3 regions of the Paenibacillus sp. VMFN-D1 genome follow, and region 1 is predicted to be linked to each of the others. Evidence: predicted binding sites of a transcription regulator. Region 1 holds the regulator's gene; each other region holds the start of a gene.
What was found. The regulator CtsR, encoded in region 1, represses protease genes until heat stress. The targets are predictions, from matches to a motif close to ATGGTCAATAAAGGTCAAACA.
Positions count from the first base shown of each region.

Region 2: a site for CtsR is predicted at 3,444-3,464, ahead of C7820_RS19615 (ATP-dependent Clp protease ATP-binding subunit). Genes of this name have one in related genera too.
Region 3: a site for CtsR is predicted at 4,082-4,102, ahead of clpP (ATP-dependent Clp endopeptidase proteolytic subunit ClpP). Genes of this name have one in related genera too.

Region 1 is NZ_QRDU01000010.1:882-6,388, reverse strand. Features, by position in the region: gene clpC (ATP-dependent protease ATP-binding subunit ClpC) at 1-1,921, opposite strand, end outside; gene mcsB (protein-arginine kinase McsB) at 1,999-3,057, opposite strand; gene mcsA (protein-arginine kinase activator protein McsA) at 3,086-3,610, opposite strand; gene C7820_RS32175 (CtsR family transcriptional regulator) at 3,640-4,101, opposite strand; gene C7820_RS32170 (GNAT family N-acetyltransferase) at 4,506-5,507, opposite strand, start outside.
Region 2 is NZ_QRDU01000002.1:891,485-896,991, forward strand. Features, by position in the region: gene C7820_RS19605 (MFS transporter) at 1-70, opposite strand, end outside; gene C7820_RS19610 (MerR family transcriptional regulator) at 178-624, opposite strand; gene C7820_RS19615 (ATP-dependent Clp protease ATP-binding subunit) at 1,072-3,228, opposite strand; gene C7820_RS19620 (helix-turn-helix domain-containing protein) at 3,773-4,366, opposite strand; gene C7820_RS19625 (polysaccharide deacetylase family protein) at 4,680-5,507, shown strand, end outside.
Region 3 is NZ_QRDU01000003.1:603,545-609,051, forward strand. Features, by position in the region: gene tpiA (triose-phosphate isomerase) at 1-97, opposite strand, end outside; gene C7820_RS23635 (phosphoglycerate kinase) at 161-1,342, opposite strand; gene gap (type I glyceraldehyde-3-phosphate dehydrogenase) at 1,539-2,549, opposite strand; gene C7820_RS23645 (sugar-binding transcriptional regulator) at 2,629-3,666, opposite strand; tRNA gene C7820_RS23650 (tRNA-Arg) at 3,907-3,981, shown strand; gene clpP (ATP-dependent Clp endopeptidase proteolytic subunit ClpP) at 4,190-4,786, shown strand; gene nrdI (class Ib ribonucleoside-diphosphate reductase assembly flavoprotein NrdI) at 5,214-5,507, shown strand, end outside.

The DNA of each region.
Region 1 (5,507 bases):
CGGTCAGACGGCCGTCCTCAAGCACTTGAAGCAGAATGTTGAACACTTCAGGGTGCGCCTTCTCGATTTCGTCCAGCAGAACGACGGAGTACGGCTTGCGGCGTACTTTTTCGGTCAGCTGGCCGCCTTCGTCATAGCCGACGTATCCTGGAGGCGCTCCGACCAGTCTGGACGTGGAGTGTTTCTCCATGTACTCGGACATGTCGATGCGGACTACCGCATTTTCGTCGCCGAACATCGCTTCGGCCAGAGCACGGGCCAGCTCGGTTTTACCGACACCCGTAGGTCCAAGGAAGATGAACGATCCAATCGGACGCTTCGGATCCTTCAGACCGGCACGGGAACGTCTTACCGCGCGGCTGACCGCCTTGACGGCTTCTTCCTGGCCGATAACGCGCTCGTGCAGGATGGTCTCCATATTCAGCAGGCGTTCCGTTTCTTCTTCCTTCAGCTTGCTGACCGGAATACCGGTCCAGCTGGCTACAACCTGGGCGATATCCTCAGGCGTCACTTCGGAGTCCGTACGGCCCTGTTTTTCTTTCCATTGGTTCTTTGTAACGTCCAGCTCTTCGCGGATCTTCTGTTCCGTATCGCGAAGGGCGGCCGCTTTCTCGAATTCCTGGCTTTGCACGGCCGAATCTTTTTCCTTGCGGATATCTTCAAGCCGGCTTTCCAGTTCTTTCAGATTCGGCGGAATAGTGTACGTGTGAAGCCTTACCTTGGAGCCCGCCTCGTCGATCAGGTCGATCGCTTTATCCGGCAGGAACCGGTCGGAAATGTAGCGGTCCGACAGCTTCACGGCTTCCACGATCGCCTCATCCGTAATTTTCACACGGTGATGCGCTTCGTAGCGGTCGCGCAGGCCGAACAGAATTTGAATCGCTTCTTCCGGAGACGGCTGATCCACCGTGATCGGTTGGAAACGGCGCTCCAGAGCGGCGTCTTTCTCGATATATTTGCGGTACTCATCCAGCGTGGTGGCACCGATGCACTGCAGCTCGCCGCGGGCAAGCGACGGCTTCAGAATGTTGGATGCGTCGATAGCGCCTTCCGCGCCGCCGGCACCGATCAGCGTATGCAGCTCGTCGATAAAGAGGATGATGTTGCCAGCTTGGCGGATCTCATCCATAATTTTCTTCAAGCGGTCCTCGAATTCGCCGCGGTATTTCGTACCGGCTACAACCGATCCCATGTCAAGCGTCATGACGCGTTTGTCACGCAGCGTTTCCGGGATTTCGTTGTTGATGATTTTTTGCGCCAGGCCTTCGGCGATGGCGGTTTTACCAACCCCCGGCTCACCGATCAGCACCGGATTGTTTTTGGTCCGGCGGCTGAGGACCTGGATAACTCTTTCGATTTCGTTGCTGCGGCCGATGACCGGATCCAGGTTGCCTTCCTTGGCAATGGCAGTCAAGTCACGGGCCAGGCTGTCGAGCGTCGGCGTGCTGACGTTGGATTGGTTGCCGTGATGGCTGGATACAGCCTCGCTGCTGCCCAGCAGCTGCAGCACTTGCTGGCGTGCCTTGTTCAGGCTGATGCCGAGATTATTCAACACACGGGCGGCCACGCCTTCGCCTTCGCGAATGAGGCCGAGCAGGATGTGCTCTGTACCCACATACGTATGACCCAGTTTGCGCGCTTCGTCCATGGACAGCTCAATTACCTTTTTGGCGCGGGGGGTATAAGCGATATTCGTCGGCTGTTCCTGCCCCCGTCCGATGAGCGTCTCCACTTCATCCTGGATTTTTTCAAGGCCAAGTCCGAGTCCGATTAAAGCTTTAGCGGCTATGCCGTCCCCTTCCCGGATCAGTCCGAGCAAAATATGCTCCGTACCAATGTTGTTATGCCCTAAACGAACCGCTTCCTCTTGTGCCAATGCGAGCACCTTCTGCGCACGTTCCGTAAATCTTCCGAACATCATATCTCCTGCACCTCCATGAGTTTTATCATCGCTTCTCCACTTGCGTTCTTCATCGTAAAGCTGTATATCATAAAGGCTCAGCGCTTTCCGAGGGTTTCCCGGATGAGCTTCGCCCGGTAAATATCGCGTTCTTCGGTGTTCATCTCGTGACCGTAGGTTTTCTGCAGGAAGCCCGGCTGGGTCATCACATTCAGTTCATTCATCACCGAAATAGACGGTCCCTCAAGAATCCCGAGGTCAACTCCAAGGCGCACGTCGGAGAGACGCTGCCCTGCCTCTTTCGAATCCATGACTTCCGCGTAGGATAAAATCCCATAGGACCGTTTGATGCGGTCGGTAATGCGGAGTCTGGAATCGTTCATAAGCCGCGTGCGTGCATTTTTCTCATGCTCGATAATCTGCAGCACGACGCTGTGGAGGTTGTCGATGATTTCATTCTCGGTCTGTCCCAAGGTAATCTGATTCGAAATTTGGAACAGGTTACCTATTGCTTCGCTGCCTTCCCCGTAAATTCCTCTAACGGTGAGCCCAACTTGTGAAACGGCGGATAGAATCCGGTTGATCTGCTGGGTCATCACCAGCGCCGGGAGGTGCATCATGACCGAAGCCCGCAGGCCTGTGCCCACATTGGTTGGACAGCTGGTCAAGTACCCATGCTTATCGTCAAAGGCGTAATCGATGTATTCCTCAAATTTATCGTCAATGCTCGAGGCCTTCTCCCAGGCTTGGCGGATTTGAAAACCGGGGTATAGACATTGAATGCGAAGATGGTCCTCTTCGTTAATCATAATGCTGACCGATTCGTCCTCACTGAGGATGACCGCGCCGTTCTGGGATTCATTCGCCAAATTAGGGCTGATTAAATGCTTCTCTACCAGCACCCTTTTGTCCAGCGGATCGATGTGGTCGAGCTCCACGGTATAAAAAGTTCCAAAAGACTGAAGGTGATCACTGGGAATACCCGTCAGACGTTTGAGCACTTCCTCCGACTGCTGGCGGGTGGCCAATAGCGGAAAAGGAAGATGCTGCAGGTTGCGCGCAACCCGAACCCGGCTGCTGATGACGATTTCGGAAGCATCGGCCTGGCCGCGCATCCAATCGCTCAGCGCTTTCTCGGTAAACCGGAGATTTGGCATCACGCATTCCTCCTCCTTCGAGTGAACTTTACTGTTCCGACAATTCTTTCTCAAGCTTACGGATCTGGTCGCGCAGCTTCGCAGCCTCTTCGAACTCCTCTTCGTGAATACGCTGCTGAAGCTCGAGCTTCAAGCCGTCGATTTTCCGTTTGGCTTGAATTTTGCTGCCGCCTCTCTTAGGCAGCTTGCCGACATGTACGGTACTGCCGTGAACTCTTTTGAGCAGAGGGTCCAGGCGGTTGCCGAAGTACTTATAACAGGAGCTGCAGCCGAACCGGCCGATCTTGCTGAACTGCGAGTACGTCATCCCGCACTCTTCGCATCTCAGCGATTGAGCAGCCTTGGCGCTGCTTGCCGCCCCTTTGCCGGCCATGTCAATGTCCATGAGACCAGACAGCAGGCTGTGTATAGAAAATCCGCCAGAGGTTCCGGGGATCATTTCCCCTTTCTCCCGGGCACAGGATTCGCAAAAATGAAACTCCGTCTTCTCACCATTCACAATCTTGGTAAAATGGAGAGTCGCCGGTCTCTTCCCACATTCTTGGCAAAGCATACCGATGTACCTCCTTTTTCTCCGTAAGCCTATTTGCCTAACAAAGAAATCAGCATCGCCTTCATCAGCCGAGCACGTATCTCATCCCGGTAAGGAAGCTTGATCATCAGGCACTCTCTGGATATTGCGGCACGCATAATGCTCGCTTCGCGTTTGCTCAGGATGCGTGCCTCCTCCAACTGGTAGATCAGCCCCTCGGCCACGTTCTGATCGATGCGTTCCCCAATCGTTTGGTGGAGATGCGTATGAAGCGCCGAGTATTGCGGGAGTTCAATCCGTTGAATCCGGATATACCCTCCGCCACCGCGCTTGCTTTCCACAAGATAACCTTTTTCCAGCGTGAAACGTGTACTGATCACATAGTTGATCTGGGATGGAACGCATGAGAACTGATCAGCCAGATCGTTGCGCTGAATTTCAATCATTCCTTCGGGACTATCATGCAGAATACCCTTCAGATATTGTTCAATAATATCAGAGATATTACGCATTGTTCATCCTCCATTACGTTAAAACGTCAAGACCTTCATGGTCATTCGTTAGTCCGTTCGCATACCCAAACCATCTCCTTTAAACTTAACCAATGGTCGTGGGCTCGAATCTGGATCTTAACCCGGTGAATATGTTATAACTGATCTAAACCTTGCGCATTCACTATTGTGAGTTCAACCGTAAACAAACATACATTTGAATTTACGTTGACTTTGACTTTCTTTGATCTAAATTATAACATATTCTCACGTTTTGCCAAGAGGGTGTATCTTCATTTTTGACGTTCTCCTTCTTTTTATACCGCACCGATACGAAATCACCCCCTGCAACGTATGCAGAGGGCTATTATTCTGATCGGATCCCTGCTCAATAGAATTGTATAGCAAGGTATTTTATTCCATAATTAAAAGAAGTCCATAAACAAGGTCTGTCGGGCGGGGATCCGCGCTTCCAGGATGCTCACTGCCTTCGCACTGCCTGCAATTCGTCCGGATTGGTATAGTTCAGCCGGCCGTTTGAACCCCGTCAGGAGGACGGTCAGTGCCTGGATGTCGCAGCTAAGGACCTCTTCCTGCTGTTCTTGAGATGAATCCAGGGGAGAGACCGATGCGGTTCCGTCCGATGAGAACGACCAGCTCCAAACGCCTTCATTCCAAGGTGCATACATATCCGTCAGCTGAATCGTTAGACGCTCGGATCCCCCCTCGCCGGAGGCTGTAAAAGGATACGTTTCGACGAGTTTCTTCATATTTACGACACGGGCCATCCCATATGGGATAATTTCCTGGTTAATCCGTGGATCGGCCAAATGATATGTAAGACTGTCATCCATCGGCATGAAATTGACGATCACCTGTGTCACCATGGAATCGTGATTGGCGATATAAGTCCATAGCGCACGACGTGCCTCATCCGTGACATAAACGAGTTCATCGATGGTAAACTCCTTGTTTTCCACCTTATAAAGAACATATCCTTCCGGCGCACCTGATGCCGAATAATATACCGCGGTATGCCCATCCTCGTCCAGTACCGAACGAGTCCACCATTCCCTGGTCCGAACCATTAATCCATTATAACGTTTGGAAAATGCAGCATAGACCGTATCCAGAACATCCACGTCTTTGATATCCCGCCGAATCGCACCTTCAGTGAGGACCTTTGCCGGCAATTTATCGGTCGAAATGACATATTTCTTGTACTCGCTGAACATTTCCCAGCCGTATTTCCGGTAAAACGGGTAGGAAAAAGGATGCAGCATGGAAAAGACCTGCCCGTTCTCATTCATCTGCTGCAGCGCGTGCGTCAACAGATGCTTAATATAACCCTGCCGGCGGTTCTCCGGCCATGTGGAAACGCTCGCAATCCCGCCCATAGGAAAACTCTCACCTTGAACCGATACCGT
Region 2 (5,507 bases), on a different contig from region 1:
CCTTCGGCTGGGACAGCAGCCCACCTTGTCGCTGTTCCAGCTCAAGAGGCTGCGAAGCATTGGTTTTCATAAGTAACATTACCTCCATTTTGATGAATCATGTATTTTCAAATTTTCATGAATCTCCACAACAAAAAAACGTCTGTCGACGCCCTTGCATAGACACGTGCAGCGGCTTCAGCTTTCCTGGGAATCGGTTTCCTCGTCGAATTTGCGGATGAAATCATCCAGCCGTGTCTGCGTCTGTTCCAGCTCCTGCTGCATAAGGCGCATTTTTTCCACTTTGGTGCGCAGCATCTGAAGCTGTTCTTCCAGCATCTCGCTCATATGGGTCAATTGCTGCCTCCGATGAGCCCGGCTGGTCATGTCATGGTAGGTCTGGTGGTGCAGCTTGTAAGCGTCCGATACGGATAAGTACGAAACCAGCTCCTGCAGGCTGAAACCGAGAATTTCTTTGGCATTGACGATCTTCTTCAAGTACTCGATGTCCTCGCGGGTATAGAGGCGGGTGCCTCCTTCGCTCCGTTCAGGGGTCGGAAAAACGCCGATCTCTTCGTAATAGCGGATCGTTCGCTTCGTCAAGCCGCACTCTCGGGCGACATCGTCGATTTTATATTCATCCATTTCCTTCCTCCCACAAAGATTCCCGGGTAACATTACCCATTGTAATCCTGACTAACGTTAACGTCAACGTTAAATTTATGAAACGGAAAATATATTTCTTATGTCCTATTTATCGTGGAATGTGGTTGTCGGCTTAGTATGCCCGGCATCCTCCGTTTATGTGCGGCGTCCGTCCGTGGCCGTGTGACGGGTTTTTTCGTTGAACATTTCATTATGTTTCACGGTCGAAAGGCATGGCTGCGCGTTTCGGAGTGCTCAGAGGGTGAGGGGGAGAAGAGGGAATAGTGCTATATATCGGGCATCTGGAACAGCGAAGGGAGAAGGGCAAGCTGGCCGTGTTGTGCGATGCCTGATTGTCTGTACACATAAAAAAGCTGCCCCACACCGCGCAGCGGTTGAGGGACAGCTTGTTAAATTAAGGCTGATAAGTTGGCTATTCGGCGGACGTTATGCGCGAACGACTCGAACTTGGTCTGCTTCCAGCTCGACACGAATCTCCTTAACGTCTTCGTCGTCCAGCAGCAAATCGGTGATGCCGTCTTCCACATGCTGCGAAATAACGCGGCGGAGCGGACGGGCACCAAAGGCCGGATCGTAACCCAGTTCGGCCAGCTTGCGTTTTGCTTCGCCGGTCACGTCGAGGGAGATGCCGCGCTCCGACAGGGCAGCCGATACTTCGCTGAGCATATTGTCGACGATCGTTACGAGGTCTTCTTCCTTCAGCGAGGCAAACGGTACGATGCCGTCGAAGCGGTTCAGGAATTCAGGCCGGAAATAGCTGCCGAGCGAATCAAGAATCGAGCGGGTCTGCTCGGATTTGGCGGTGAAACCAACCATGATTTTCTTATCGGCGGCCGTGCCGGCGTTAGAAGTCATAATGATCACCGTATCCTTGAAGCTTACCGTACGCCCCTGGCTGTCGGTCAGACGGCCGTCATCCAGCACTTGCAGGAACATATGCTGAACGTCCGGATGCGCCTTCTCGATCTCATCGAGCAGGATAATGCTGTACGGGTTGCGGCGTACGCGTTCCGTCAGCTGGCCGGCTTCTTCATGACCGACGTATCCTGGTGGCGAACCGATCAGCTTGGAGACGGAGTGCCGCTCCATGTATTCGCTCATGTCGAGGCGAATCATCGAATCGGTGCTGCCGAACAGTTCTTCGGCCAGCGCCTTGGACAGTTCGGTCTTGCCGACACCGGTCGGCCCGACGAACAGGAAGGACGCAATCGGCTTGGAGTCGCTGCGCAGTCCGGCGCGTCCGCGGCGAACGGCTTTGGCGACCTTGTCGACGGCTTCGCCCTGGCCGATGACGCGGCTTGCGAGGCGGGCGGCCAGATTTTTCATCTTGCCGCGCTCATCCGCCTGCAGCTTGCCGACCGGGATGCCGGTTTTACGCTCGATGATGTTCTGGATATCCTCGACAGTTACTTCGAGGACCTCTCCGGCAGAGGCATTCCCGTTTAGACGCTGCTGCAGCTCGGCTTCCTCGTCGCGCAGCTTGGCGGCGAGCTCGTAGTTTTCATCGCGGGCGGCCGTGTCTTTCTCGATTGTGATCTGTTCCAGACGGGCTCGGATCTCGTCCGCACTGCCGACTGGAGCGCGCAGATTCAGCTTGGCGCCCGATTCGTCGAGCAGGTCGATCGCTTTATCGGGCAGGAAGCGGTCCTGGATATAGCGGCTGGACAGACGCACGCACGCTTCAAGCGTTTCGTCCGGGTAGCGTACGCCGTGGAACTGCTCGTATTTCGGACGCAGCCCTTTCAAAATTTCGACCGTTTCCTCGGCGGTCGGCTCGTCGACGGTCACCGGCTGGAAGCGGCGCTCCAGCGCGGCGTCTTTCTCGATATGACGGTATTCCTTAAGCGTCGTGGCGCCGATGACCTGCAGCTCGCCCCGTGCCAGCACCGGCTTCAGGATGTTGCCGGCGTCCATGGAGCCCTCCGCGGAGCCCGCGCCGACCAGCAGATGGATCTCGTCGATGAACAGCAGAACATTTTTACGCTGCTCCAGCTCGGCGATCAGCTGTTTGACTTTTTCTTCGAATTGCCCGCGAATGCCGGTTCCGGCTACGAGGGAGGCGACGTCGAGCGAATAGACTTCCTTGCTCCGCAGCTTCGCCGGCACGCGGCCTTCCGTAATGCGGAGCGCCAGCCCTTCGGCGATGGCCGTCTTGCCGACGCCCGGTTCGCCGATCAGCACCGGATTGTTTTTGTTCCGGCGGTTCAAAATTTCGATGACGCGGTCGATCTCCTCATCGCGGCCGATGACGTTGTCGATCTTGCCGCCGCGCGCCGCGTCGTTCAGATTGCGTCCGAGCTGATCCAGCAGCCCGCCGCCGCGCCGTCCGCCTTCTTGAGCGGCTGCTCTCGGAGGCTGCTGCGCCGCGCCGGATACCGGCTGGCCGGATTGCATGAAGCCGCGGAACAAATCTTCCAGCGGAGAAGAATAGCTGCCGGAAGGACCAAAGCCGGCCGCAAACGGCACGCCGCCGTTTACTTTGGCATAGCAATCTTCGCAAAGAAACAATTTCTCGGATTTATGGTTGACAGTGAGGCTCAGACCTACGGTTGCCTGGTTATGATTACATTGTTGACAGCGCATGAAGGCATGCCCCTTTCGTTAGTTAATGGAATAATCAATCTTTGGATACTTCATCTGGATGTCCTAATCAGGAAAACGGCTGCCCGCGCCTTACGGGAGCAGGCCGCCGGCATAAAGGGATAAAAGTCAGAACTCCGTCAGGACAAGACGGCTGCACCGAAAGTCAAACTCCTAAAGAGGTTGTTCATGCAGTACAAGTTTGATCCTTTGATCTGACTTTGACTTTCTTTGACCTTATTATACCCCACTTGGAACACTTGTCAACAGGTTTTCAGTTATTTTTCGTAAGTATATAGAAAAAGGTTTGAGAGAAGGATCGGTTCGGCCTTTCGGCTTGCTTGAGGCGAAAAAAAACGGCTGGAAGGCAAAGAAATACGTCTATCGATGTACATTCGAAGAGTGTGGCACATTTAGCGGAAACTTTTTTGCGATAAAACCGAGGCCCCGGGTCTCCCGAAGCATGAAAAAAGCCCTGCCGTCCGGAATGTCTCCGTAACAGCAGGGCGTACCTTGTATGATCAATGCGGTGAATAAGCCAAAAGTGTCATGATTCCTCGTCCTGCAATATGCAGTCGGCAAACAAAATGAATTTCGGGATGCGGAAAAACTGTTCCGCCCGGTCCTGAAAGCTGGCTGACGGCAGCGTCCCTTGGTGCAGCCATTTCCGAAACGTTCCGGGATGGATGTCCATCCATTCGCTGACGTCGCTGACGGACAGGTCGTGAACCATGCATAGCCCTGTTAGTATTTTGTTGCTGACAGGCGAGCGGGTCAGCGTCCGGCGCATGAAGCGCGAAGAGGATGGCTGACAGATGATCGGGCTCGTGGATGTGACGGTATGATTAAACAGAATGTGATGCGGATAGCCCAGGTATTGGCATACCTTGTCCAAATTCTTTTTTCCAGGGATCCGTCCTTCATATACCCAGGCGCTCACGCTCCGGGAAGAAACCGAAATGTCCTCAGCCAGCTGGGACAGCTTGATATCGTTGGCCATCAGGACAGCCAGCAGCACGCGGTTGCGGATTTGGCAGCGGGATGGCTTGCGGAAGCGTTTGACGCGGATTCCTTTTCCTAAGTATTTGCGATTGATCAGAGACCACGCCTGAATGGAATGCGGTTCTTGTTGTTTAGGCATATTTCCTCCGATGATTTTTCTTAAAATTCTACAATAGTTTCGGCTACGTTTTCAATAGTGCTATCGCCTGTTTCTGCAAGGTCCCAGTTTTCAGCCGAATGACCCGGGAATTTACGGTATCCCGTTGTCAAGTGAATAATATGAACTATTTTTTCACTTCAACCCCAAAATGCTTCCAATTCAGTCATCAAACTGTTACCGAATTGAAATTGAACTCGCCAGCCGGGAAGGGTACAATGCAAGGGTGCTAGATTACTAGATTCGCGTATCTACGACATCTTAGCCAAATCCGAGAGAAAAAGGTTGGTAGATTATGTTGAAAAAGAAGTTGCACTACTCGAAATGGCTCTTATCATTCCTGCTTATTTTTGGCACCGTCCTTTCGGCAGAAGGGGGGCTGGCTACGGCCGCAGGCAGCACGGCAACCTCCGTCAAGGCTTCCGTCTTTGTCGCAGTCAATGACAAACTGATCACTTATGACCAGCCCCAGCCGCTTATACATAACGGTACATTGTTTGTACCCGTCGCCTCTACGGTTTCCCAAATGAATGCGTCGGCGAAGTACGCCGCAGGCAAGCTGACCATTTCGCGCGGAAAGCAGGCACTTGTCCTGACGGTTCCCGGGAAGGACGCCATTCTGAAAAACGGAAGAACGCTCGTCTCCCTGCGGAAGCTGACCGACAAGTTCGGCTATCAAATTTCCTACAACGCCGCCCAGTCGCTGTATCGTGCGGTGAACAGCTCCGCCTCCTTGACGGACCATCAGCTGGCGCTGAAATACAGCACGTATATCAAGGAACATAAGAAGACGGCTGTCCAAAAACCTTCTACGGGGAACGGCACGACGGCGCAGCAGGGCAGCAAAGTGATCTACATTACGTTCGACGACGGTCCGAATGCAGGTACGACCCGTCTGCTCGACGTGCTGGACCGCAATCAGGTGAAGGCGACCTTCTTTATGCTGGGAAATAACATTGCTTCGCATCCGTCCGCAGTCCGTAGAATCGTGAAGGAAGGGCATGGGGCCGGCCTGCACGGCATGAGCCACAAGAAGAATACGTTCTACGCATCACCTTCGTCTGCGCTGGGTGAGATGAACACCGATAACGACAAGCTGCACGCCGCTGCTGGCGTTTATACG
Region 3 (5,507 bases), on a different contig from region 1:
CAACTTCAGCTTTGCCTTTGACTTCTTCGATAAACGTTTTGGCTTCCGGAACGGTTTTGAACATTTTCCAGTTGCCGGCGATGATAGGTGTTCTCACACTTTTCACTCCTTTTTTGTCCTTACGGGTCCGTACGTTCCGCGCTCTTTCGGCGCTTCTTGCTTACTTGTCGTTCAGTGCCACGACGCCAGGGAGAGCCTTGCCTTCCATGAACTCGAGGGATGCGCCGCCGCCAGTGGAGATGTGATCCATTTTGTCAGCCAAATGGAATTTCTCAGCCGCTGCCGCCGAGTCGCCGCCGCCGATGATGGTGTAGCCTTCGGTTTGGGCGCAGGCTTCTGCCACTTCGCGTGTACCGTTGGAGAAAGGATCGATTTCGAATACGCCCATCGGTCCGTTCCATACCACGAGCTTGGAGTTCTTGATGATCTCCGCATATTTGGCACGGGTTTTCGGTCCGATGTCCACGCCTTCCCATTTCTCTGGGATGTTGCCGACTTCGACGATGTCTACGTTCGCATTGGCGCTGAAATCGTCCGCGATGACGATGTCGACCGGAAGCAGGAAGTTTTTGCCGAGATCCTTCGCTTTTTGGATAAATCCGAGCGCGACATCCAGTTTTTCATTATCGCACAAAGACAGACCGATTTCATAGCCCTGTGCCTTCATGAACGTATAGGACAGGCCGCCGCCAATCAGCACGTTATCCGCGATGTTCAGCAGGTTGTCGATAACGTCGATTTTATCCTTAACCTTGGAACCGCCGATGATCGCTGTGAAAGGACGCTCCGGATTGGACAGTGCTTTACCGAGTACGGAAAGTTCCTTCTCCATCAGCAGGCCGGAAACAGCCGGCAGGTAATGGGCAATACCTTCGGTCGAAGCATGCGCACGGTGAGCGGCGCCAAACGCGTCGTTTACGAACAGGTCAGCCAGCTCAGCGAACTGCTTCGCAAGTTCCGGATCGTTTTTCTCTTCGCCAGGGTAAAAGCGGACATTTTCAAGCAGCAGCACGTCGCCGTTGTTCAGCTTTTCCACTTGCGCTTTGACCGCGTCGCCAACCGCTTCATCAGCCTTGACAACCGGTTTGCCGAGCAGCTCGGACAGGCGCTCTGCCGCAGGTGTCAGACGCATGGATTCTACCACTTCGCCTTTCGGGCGTCCCATGTGGCTGGCCAGAATCACTTTCGCGCCATGCTCGATCAGGTAGTTGATCGTTGGCAGCGTTTCACGGATCCGTGTATCGTCGGTAATTTTGCCGTCTTCCAATGGCACGTTAAAATCAACGCGCACGAATACGCGTTTGCCGTTTACTTCTACATCACGTACAGACTTCTTGTTCATCGTATTGTTTCCCTCCGCACCCATATTTTTAACGGGACAGTCTCCTCAGCCCCGTGGTTCAGCATGTTAGGACATTGATCTTGCAATCATAGAATGGCTCAGCTCCGCTGAAAATTTATGCATTCTATATTTTAAAGAGCGGAAACATAGGATGCCTGTTTCCGCTCGGGATGTTTTCGCTATGGGATGGCCGATATTACTTAGCGATCTTAGCGAAGTATGCCAATGTGCGAACCAATTGGGAAGTGTAAGACATTTCGTTGTCGTACCAAGCAACGGTTTTAACCAGCTGTTGGTCGCCAACAGTCAACACTTTCGTTTGAGTAGCGTCGAAGAGCGAACCGAACGTGATGCCTTTGATGTCGGAAGATACGATTTCGTCTTCAGTGTAGCCGTAAGTTTCTGGATCGGAAGCTTCTTTCATTGCTGCGTTTACTTCGTCAGCCGTTACTTTGGTATTCAGAACTGTAACGAGCTCAGTCAGGGAACCTGTTGGTACAGGTACGCGTTGAGCGGCACCGTCCAGTTTGCCTTGCAGTTCTGGAAGAACCAGACCAATCGCTTTTGCAGCGCCAGTGGAGTTAGGAATGATGTTTTCGGCAGCTGCACGCGCACGACGGAAGTCACCTTTTGGATGCGGAGCGTCCAGGGTGTTTTGGTCGCCAGTGTAAGCGTGGATCGTTGTCATCAAGCCTTGAACGATACCGAACTTGTCGTTCAGCGTTTTGGCCATTGGAGCCAGGCAGTTCGTTGTGCAAGATGCGCCGGAGATTACAGTCTCAGTTCCGTCCAGTGTCTCATGGTTAACGTTGTATACGATCGTCTTCATGTCGCCTGTAGCCGGAGCGGAGATTACAACTTTCTTAGCGCCGCCTTTAAGGTGTTTCTCAGCAGCTTCTTTCGTTGTGAAGAAGCCTGTGCACTCGAGAACGATGTCTACGCCAAGATCGCCCCAAGGAAGTTCTTCAGGGTTACGGTTCGCCAGAACCTTAACTTCTTTACCGTTCACTTTGAAGAAGCCGTCGTGAACTTCGATGTCTCCGTTGAAAGTGCCTTGCGTTGTATCATATTTGAGCAGATGGGCCAACATCTTAGCGTCAGTAAGGTCGTTGATGGCTACAACTTCGATGCCTTCCACATTTTGAATACGGCGGAAAGCGAGTCGTCCGATACGTCCAAAACCGTTAATGCCTACTTTTACACTCATTGAATAGTCCTCCCAAAAGTTCGTATTTTATTTATTCAAAACAGGTAAATACCTGTCATGACATCAAAAGGAATGTTGTTTACTCACTGCCAATTTCCCGGCAGATCTCGATAGCGGCCGCTTCGTCAACCACCAGAATGTCCTCGTGGCCAAATTTGAGCACCGCATGGATCGCTTTGGCCTTGCTTCGGCCGCCCGCAATGCCTATGACGGTCTCGGTCCGCATAATGTCCTCCAGCCGCAGCCCCAAAGTCATCATTTTATGAACGACAACGCCTTGTTCATTGAAATAGTAGCCAAAGGATTCGGCTACGGCTCCTTCCGACCGGATCTCCTCCACGGCGGCGGGATCCAGCCTTCTGCGGCGGGTCATCTCCATCGCGTCCCCGATGCCGTGCATGATGATGCGGCAGTGCCTAATCGCCTGCACGATCTCCTGGATGTTGCGGTCCTGCACCAGCGACTGATACGCTTCATCGCTCAGGAGGTCCGGCACATGCAGCAGCCGGTACTGCGCGCCGACGCGCTTGGCCATTGTGGATGCGATCGTATTCGCCTGAAACTCCACGCTTTCGCCAAGTCCGCCCCTAGCTGGCACGAACCAGCTGTTCTTCATCGGTACGGCCGCCTGCGGCGTCAACTGCTCCGCCACTTCGGCGAGCGTTGAGCCTCCAGTCACCGCTACGGTGTCCCCTTGGTTCATGACGCCAAGCAGCGCTTTGGCACCCGCGCGTCCCAAGTCACGCTTCGTGAGCGGCGACGATTCGCAATCCCCGGGCACGACCACGACTTTGCGCAAGCCGTACGTCTGGCGGATCTTCTCGCCAAGATCATTGAGGCCGAACAGCACTTTCACCATCGGTTCCATCTGTTCGAGCAGCTTGCTTCCCGCCTCACTGACCCTCATCCCAGAGCTCTCGATCTCAATCAGGCCCTGGGACTTGAGAAGATCCGTCTCGGCCCGCAGCACCCGCTCGGTCATATGCAGGGATGCAGCGAGCGTTCTCCGGCCGATCAGCTCCGACAGCATGATCTGATGAAGAATGGTATATCTGGTCTTGAGAACGTCCACGAGATCAGGCAGAAGCTGCTTTTGTATCTCTAATATATCCCGCATTTCTTTCCACTCCTGCAACTTCGCTTCCCTCTCTCCCCTGGCCCCAAAATGTCCCGGGTCAACGTTTTAAGTCCCACCACTATTCTACTCAATAATGGCGCTGGTTGCAAGTAGTCCACTGACTATAATTCACATCAGCCTTTCCTCCTATACAGCATTTTCCTGATTCAAAAAATTTAATAACATAACCCTTGCATTTTGAGGCAAGCTATCATATAATAACTCTTGCTATTGAATTTTGCGCCCGTGGTCCAATGGATATGACGTAGGCCTCCGAAGCCTGAGATCGAGGTTCAATTCCTCGCGGGCGCGCCATTTTTCTTCAATAGAAGAGAACGCAGAACGACAACCGTTCTACGTTATGTTTTTAACCAAACGTACCACAGCCAATCAGATGGCTATTTTTTTTACCTCGAGTTTGACTTTCTTTGACTTTTTGTTTGAAATTGTTTATCATGTGGTTAATACGGTAACAGTATGTATAGAATGACCTATTTTGAGCCAATTAAGGGAGGTTTTCCACGTGAGTTATATTCCTATGGTCGTCGAACAAAGCAACCGCGGTGAACGGGCTTACGACATCTATTCCCGTTTGCTGAAAGACCGCATCATTTTCCTGGGCACCGAAGTCAATGACGTGGTCGCCAATTCTATCATCGCCCAGCTGCTGTTCCTCGCAGCCGAAGATCCGGAGAAAGACATCCATTTGTACATTAACAGCCCCGGCGGATCCATTACGGCCGGTATGGCGATTTTCGATACCATGCAGTTCATCAAACCGGACGTATCTACAATCTGCGTAGGCTTGGCCGCTTCCATGGGCGCGTTCCTGCTGAACGCCGGCGCCAAGGGCAAACGCTTCGGCCTCCCAAACAGTGAGATCATGATCCACCAGCCGCTCGGGGGTGCGCAAGGTCAAGCTACGGATATCGAAATCCGCGCCCGCCGCATTCTGAAAATGCGCGACACCTTGAACCGCATCCTGTCCGAACGTACCGGACAGCCGCTGGAGCGCATCGAGAAAGACACCGACCGTGACTACTTCATGAGCGCAGCTGAAGCGCAGGAATACGGACTGATCGATAAAGTTCTGGAAAGCACTCCAATCCAAGGCGTGTAAATATTAGCGGCTTTGGAACCGAAGAAAAACAGGGAATCTCCCCGAATCGATCCGCTTACGGATCGCCGGGGGGCTCCCTGTTTTTTTGTTTTTCAAGGCGTCAAGCAGGCTGCAAGCCGCCCATGAACATGATTCTCATAGGCTTGACCACATCAATATATTGATGTATTATTCTTGATACATGCCAAATATCATCTACATATTGATTTCCATCGGCATAGTATATATAACATATTTTTCCCTCTATCCCAGTCTATTCGTTGTAGTTCTAGGATGAAGGGATTTCATTTTCAGCGAAGCTGAACCATTCTGTGATCACAAGAACAACGACCACGATATGTGGTGTGGTTATCTTCAATGACGTCAAATAGACGTTTTTTTTACGCCCGTGACCACGGCAGAGAACATTATTCAGGAGTGAAGGATCATGCTGATCGTCTATGATTCCAAGACCGGCAATGTCAGACGCTTTATCAACAAGCTGAACATGAGAGCCATTCCGATCGAAGAGCAGGAGCAGGTGAATGAGCCTTATGTGCTCGTAACGTATACAACGGGTTTTGGGCAGGTGCCCGAGAAAGTGTCCAACTTCCTGTCGAAGAACAACCGCATGCTTCGCGGCGTGTCGGCCAGCGGCAACCGGAACTGGGGGCCTCGTTTCGCCAAAAGCGCGGATACGATATCGGAGATGTACGATGTGCCGGTCATCACCAAGTTTGAG